2 regions of the Peribacillus sp. NPDC097675 genome follow, and region 2 is predicted to be linked to the other one. Evidence: riboswitches for the same ligand, from Rfam matches in the RefSeq annotation. Region 2 holds a riboswitch; the other holds the start of a gene.

Region 1 (3,426 bases), on a different contig from region 2:
CTCGGAAAGGAGAATATTTATGATTCATAGTATTTTCTGATGCTGTCTGCAGACTTTGCACAATATGACCTGGAGTAGGTTGATCTGGATTTCCCTGTCCAAGATTAATGACATCATGGCCTTGTGAAGATATCTTATTTACTTTTTCAACTAAAGAAGCAAAAAATTGCTTGGGAAGCTCCTGAAGAAGTTTGGATTTTTCGAATTGCACCATCTTTACACCTTCTCTGAAATTTCTTGAAATTCTAGTCACAAATGATATATGTTTATCATAATCTTGTAAAGTACTTTTTTACATATGGAGGTTTTAATATGAAATGGAAAATCGCCTGCCTACAAATGGAAATTGCCTTTGGACAACCGGATATTAATTTTCAGGTGGCAGAACAATGGATTGAAAAAGCTGCACAGTCTAAACCGGATATCGTCGTGCTGCCAGAACTATGGACAACCGGTTATGATTTAACGAGATTACAAGAAATCTCAGACGAGGAAGCGGAACAAACCATAACCTTTCTAAAAGCACTTGCAAAAAAACACCATATTCACCTTATTGGTGGCTCGATTGCAAAAAAAACCACGGAAGGTATCTATAACACAATGCTCATCATCGATAAAGAAGGCAAACTCGTAAAAGAATACGACAAGCTCCACCTGTTTCAATTGATGGATGAGCACCATTACTTACAACCTGGTGAAAAAGATGGATTATTTTCCCTTGATGAAAAAGTTTGCGCAGGATTCATTTGTTATGATATCCGATTCCCGGAATGGCAACGGGCCCATACGATACGCGGTGCGGAAGTTTTATTCATATCAGCCGAGTGGCCAAAACCGAGGCTCAGTCATTGGAGATCGCTGTTAATCAGTCGGGCCATTGAAAATCAAGCCTTCGTTGTTGCTGTGAATCGTTCGGGATCAGACCCCAAGAATGTATTTGCCGGACATTCCATAATCATTGATCCATGGGGTGAAATCATATGCGAAGCAGGAGAAGAAAAGGAACTACTACTAGGCACCCTAGATTTAGTCAAAGTAACGGAAGCAAGGAGTCAAATTCCGGTATTTGAAGACCGTCGTCCTGAATATTATTAATTTTACATTGACAAACTATTTGAAATATTGATATCATCTTATCGAAGATTAATATTTCTGAAAATAAAAACAATACTCTTATCAAGAGCAGGCTGAGGGATAAAGGCCCTATGAAGCCCAGCAACCGACTGTAATTCCATTGTGAAATGGGGCGGAAATTCCGCCGGATTAAAAAATCCACAGGGCACGGTGCTAAATCCACCAGAAAGCTTACTTTCTGGGAGATGAGAGGTTCGAAGATGAAACTTCTGCCTCTTTCTATATGAAAGAGGCTTTTTACATTATATTCTAAGAGCTGGAGGGAACGAAATGACTCAACCATCGAATTTTAAACTATTGACAAACGAAACGGCAATCGCCCTGACACAAAAACTTGGGTTAATCCATACAACTGACTCATTACATTGTAATGAAATTGGTGATGGAAATCTAAATTATGTTTTTCACGTTACCGACTCCGTCAACAATAAAGGAGTCATTATCAAACAAGCGGTTCCTTACGCAAAGGTCCTTGGCGAAAGCTGGCCATTGACTTTAAAAAGAGCGGCAATCGAAGCAAATGCACTTATTCAATTCCGAAGCTATTGTCCTGAATTTGTCCCACAAGTCTATTATTCTGATGAACAGCTTGCCATCACCGTCATGGAAGATCTATCACATCTTAAAATTGCCCGGAGCGGATTAATCAATGGAGATCCATTCCCCTTATTATCTAAACATATCGGTGAATTTGTTGCCAAGACCGCTTTTTATACCTCTGATTTCCATTTGGAACCTTCCGCGAAAAAAGAGGTTGCACGATACTTCACCAATCCTGAACTCTGCAAAATTACTGAGGTCTTCATTTTCACCGATCCTTTTTTGGAAGAGCATCCAGGGGAGTTTGAACCGGAGTTAACAGGGGCTGCCCAGTCTATCTGGAATGATGCTGAACTGTTACTTGAAGTAGCTAAATTAAAACAAAGTTTCGAATCCGAACAGGAAGCCCTCCTTCATGGCGATTTACATACAGGAAGCATTTTTGCAAGTGATACTGAAACAAAGGTAATTGACCCAGAATTCGCTTTTTATGGTCCTGTTGGATTTGACCTTGGCCAATACACTGCGAATCTTCTCTTCCAAGCGATAACACGTCCGGCTACTGAAAAGGAAGAGATTTTTACATATCTTAAGGATTTTATGGTTACGTTTGAAAAAACGTATTCAGCACTATGGAATTCCACTAACAAAAGTCCGTACAGCAAGATTGAGGGGTACCTTTCTTATGTACTCACCAAATTCAAAGGTGATGCATACGGCTTTGCAGGCTGCGAACTGATTCGAAGGACCATCGGTTTATCTCATGTTGCTGATTTAAACGGCATTGAGGATAAAGAAGCTAGAATTGCAGCTAAAACGGCTACCTTGAAGATTGGTGCCCATTTGATAAAAAATCGAAAAGAACTTAATATTCCCGCAGTAATTGAAGTCGTAAAGCAGCATACAGTAGCTTCATATTCAACCCTATAAAGGAGATATACATATGACAACAACAATACCACTACCCTATTCTGTTCAATGGAATGATACCTATATTACTTTGTTGAATCAGCAAGCCTTGCCATCAAAAACAGAATTCATCGAGCTTTTTACGGTTAAAGATGTCTATGAAAGCATCGTGACCATGAAAGTTCGCGGTGCTCCTGCCATCGGTCTCACTGCGGCATTTGGCGTAGCTCTTGGTGCGATTCAAGAAAACACTACTGATTTATGGCAATACAAACAAAATGTCACGAAGCATATTGCTAAACTCGCTTCTTCAAGACCTACAGCGGTCAACCTTTTTTGGGCATTAAAAAGAATGGAAAATACTCTACAAGCAGCCAAAAGCATACCTGCAGCAAAAAGTGCTCTCGTTTCGGAGGCAAAAAAGATATTTGCAGAGGATGAAGAGATGTGCCGGAAAATTGGCGAATACGGTCTATCCTTATTCAACGAAGGTGATTCTATCTTAACCCATTGTAACGCCGGTGGCATTGCCACCGCACGGTACGGAACAGCGCTTGCACCCTTCCATCTAGCCAAGGAGAGGTCCTTTCCTATAAAAGTTTATGCCTGTGAAACGAGACCAGTCTTGCAAGGGGCACGTCTTACGGCATGGGAACTCATGCAGGCAGGTGTGGACGTTACTTTAATCTCAGATAATATGGCTGCCCACACCATATTGCAAAGAAAAATTGGAGCCATCATTGTCGGCGCCGACCGTATTGCGGCAAACGGTGATACTGCCAATAAAATTGGTACATTAGGTTTAGCAATTTTAGCCAAACATTATGAGATCCCCTTTTATGT
Region 2 (3,426 bases):
AGTACCGGACAATCCGAAGAATAAAGCGACATCGCCTTCACGACCTACATTTGCCGAGCAATGCATCGGAAGGATTTCTTCTTCCGGAAGTAGGTAGTTCATGATGGAGAAAATGGATTTTTTCATTTCACCTGCATATTCGGTTCCACCGATTAGGATTGTTCTGCGTTCGAATGAAACCATGATGAACGTTTCGGATTTAGTCCCGTCAACTTTTGGATCGGCTTTGAAATTAGGTGCAGATAGGATCGTGAATTCTGCTTCATGCCCTCTCAGTTCCTCCTCGTTCGGACGGATGAACAAAGTATGAGCAAAAAGGTTATGCCAAGCATATTCATTTACAACTCGGATAGGAAGGCGTGATGATTCGTCGGCGCCAGCGAAGCCTTTGAAAACAAAGAGTTCTTCTTTTGCTTTTAGGTAGTCCACTACTTTGCTATATAGATTATTGAAGACTTCTTCAGAAATTGGCTGGTTCACTGGGCCCCAGTCTATTTTATCTTTTACCGAAGCTTCTTCTACAATATATTTATCTTTAGGTGAACGGCCCGTGTATTTGCCGGTTTCAGCTTTTACTGCGCCAGTCGACGTTAAAACGCCTTCATTTCTGCTTAATACTTTTTCAACTAATTGAGGAACTGAGAGCTGAGTTTGCACATTATTCCCTGCTAATAATTGGTGTAACTCATTAACGTCAACAGAATTCATATATGAGATACCATCCTTTGTTTAAGTTTTATATTACAATTAGTATAACACATTAGATTGAATAGTCTATACTATTTAAACGTTTTTTGTGAACGATTATAGAATAGTCAAATTAATCAATTTTTTTATATCCATGAGTAACCTAGTGTTTAATGCCGGCATATACTTGCAGTGAACCATCCTGGATGGTCAGCACTAAAGTTGCCCAGAAAGGAAGATAATCTTATGGTAGTCAATCTTGGATGTAAGAAACGGATGCCCCCGTAAAAAATTAGGGCTCTCGCTGGGATTATCGAAAATCTTCTTTTATATAGGAAGAAACGAAGTAAAACAGCCTATATGAAAAGGAAAAAGGGATTAAAATATGGTTTCCATAGTGCTAATTGCTTGTGACTGAATTATCCATCAATATCAATGGTCTGAAATTCCAGTCTACTCTAAGAATACTATTTATAGTTCATCAGTGCCATAAAAAAAGTTTTTTTATTTTTCGTTGATGGGGAAAAATGTTCTAATTAGAAAAACATTGACAAATTCAGACTAAATGCGATAGTATCTTAAATTGTACGGATTCTCTTATCCCGAGTTGGTGGAGGGACAGGCCCTTTGAAACCCAGCAACCTGCCATATTGAACTTGACCCAAAGATCAATCGCCGAAAATAAAGCGATGATTCTTCAAGGAATTGTGGTGATGGTGCTAACCTGAGCAAGGTAAAGACCCTTGAACGATAAGAGTGAAAGGATAGATGATAGAATTTTTAAACCTTTCCTCATAACCCAGGGAAGGTTTTTGTGTTTTTTTCATGAATTCTGTGTCTATGATTGAAACTAATAAGGGAAACGAGTTCCGTAAAGATCAGGCTTATGCCTACAACATACTAACTTCCAAGGAGGAAATAAGATGTCAAAGAAACGTCTATTTACTTCTGAATCTGTTACAGAAGGCCATCCGGATAAGATTTGTGATCAGATTTCAGATTCCATTTTAGATGCAATCCTTGCTAAGGATGCAAATGCGCGTGTCGCGTGTGAAACAAGTGTGACGACAGGTCTTGTGCTTGTTGCTGGAGAAATTACAACATCGGCTTACGTGGATATTTCGCGTATCGTCCGTGATACGATTGCAGGAATTGGCTACACGCGTGCGAAATATGGCTTCGATGCCGAGACTTGTGCCGTTCTAAGCTCAATCGATGAGCAGTCTGCTGATATCGCAGCGGGCGTTGATAAAGCATTAGAAGCACGTGAAGGCACGATGTCGGAAGAGGAAATCGATGCAATCGGTGCAGGGGACCAAGGTCTTATGTTCGGATTCGCGTGCAATGAAACGGAAGAGCTTATGCCCCTTCCCATTTCATTGGCCCACAAGCTTTCTTTCCGCCTTTCTCAAGTTCGTAAGAATGATACGCTAAGCTATTTGCGTCCTGATGGTAAAACACAGGTAACGGTTGAGTATGATGAGAATAACCTGCCTGTGCGTGTAGATACTATCGTCATCTCTACACAGCATGATCCTGAAGTGACACTTGAGCAAATTCAAGCGGACCTGAAAGAACATGTGATTAAAGCGGTTGTGCCAGCTGACTTAATCGACGAAAACACGAAATACTTCATCAACCCGACTGGTCGTTTCGTAATCGGTGGACCACAAGGGGATGCGGGTCTTACTGGACGTAAGATCATCGTTGATACGTACGGCGGATACGCTCGTCACGGCGGCGGTGCTTTCTCTGGTAAAGATGCGACGAAAGTTGACCGTTCTGCGGCATATGCTGCACGTTACGTTGCGAAAAACATCGTAGCTGCCGGCCTAGCTGATAAAGCGGAGGTGCAATTAGCATACGCAATTGGTGTGGCTAAGCCTGTATCGATTTCAGTCGATACATTCGGCACAGGAACAGTAAGTGAAGAGGTACTAGTGGAATTGGTGGAAGCGAATTTCGACCTACGTCCAGCTGGTATCATCAAGATGCTTGACCTTCGTCGCCCAATCTACAAACAAACAGCTGCATATGGTCACTTCGGCCGTACAGATGTTGATTTGCCTTGGGAGCGCACGGATAAAGCAGAGGCTTTGAAAACACAAGCTCAAGCGTAAACCATAATTAAAAAGGTGCCTCGCAATTTGCGAGGCACCTTTTTGATGGAGTTAAATAGGATTAAATATGGTTACGTAGGGAATAATTCAATGAATCCTATTTTTGTGAATTTTACTTAATTCGTTCAGCCTGTTTATAAATCTGCCCTTTTTCAGCGTATTCACGAACGATTCGATCCATATCCTGGCGATCTTCATCATTGATTTCGCGAACGACTTTGGCTGGACGTCCAAACGCTAACGTGTTTGGTGGGATCACTTTTCCTTGAGGAACAAGGCTACCGGCTCCGATAAAGGCACCTTCACCAATTTCCGCACCATCAAGTATGATGGAACCCATACCGACGAGAGCCCCTTTTCGAACCTGACAGCTATGTAGGATGACTTGGTGGCCGATGGTCACTTCATCTTCAATTATTAATGGGTTATTGGGGCTTTGATGAAGAACGCTATTATCTTGTACGCTTACTCTTTTACCGATGATGGTAGGAGCTACGTCACCACGGATGACGGTATTGAACCAGATTGTTGATTCTTCTCCAATCTTCACATCGCCTGTTACGACGGCATTTTCAGCAAGATAAGCGCTCTCGGCAATATCTGGTTCTGCACCTTTGAA

The links. A riboswitch is a leader RNA that binds a small molecule or an ion and turns the genes downstream of it on or off. The one in region 2 is predicted to bind S-adenosylmethionine.
Region 1: linked by a shared signal. The riboswitch ahead of mtnK (S-methyl-5-thioribose kinase) and the one ahead of metK (methionine adenosyltransferase) in region 2 are both predicted to bind S-adenosylmethionine.

The regions. Positions count from the first base shown of each region.
Region 1 covers NZ_JBNNSK010000009.1:177,737-181,162, forward strand. Annotated here, with positions in the region: gene ACQKL5_RS14850 (pyridoxal phosphate-dependent aminotransferase) at 1-214, opposite strand, end outside; gene ACQKL5_RS14855 (carbon-nitrogen family hydrolase) at 313-1,095, shown strand; SAM riboswitch class I at 1,171-1,326, shown strand; gene mtnK (S-methyl-5-thioribose kinase) at 1,405-2,604, shown strand; gene mtnA (S-methyl-5-thioribose-1-phosphate isomerase) at 2,618-3,426, shown strand, end outside.
Region 2 covers NZ_JBNNSK010000008.1:50,912-54,337, forward strand. Annotated here, with positions in the region: gene pckA (phosphoenolpyruvate carboxykinase (ATP)) at 1-708, opposite strand, end outside; SAM riboswitch class I at 1,282-1,444, shown strand; gene metK (methionine adenosyltransferase) at 1,611-2,807, shown strand; gene ACQKL5_RS12945 (gamma carbonic anhydrase family protein) at 2,920-3,426, opposite strand, start outside.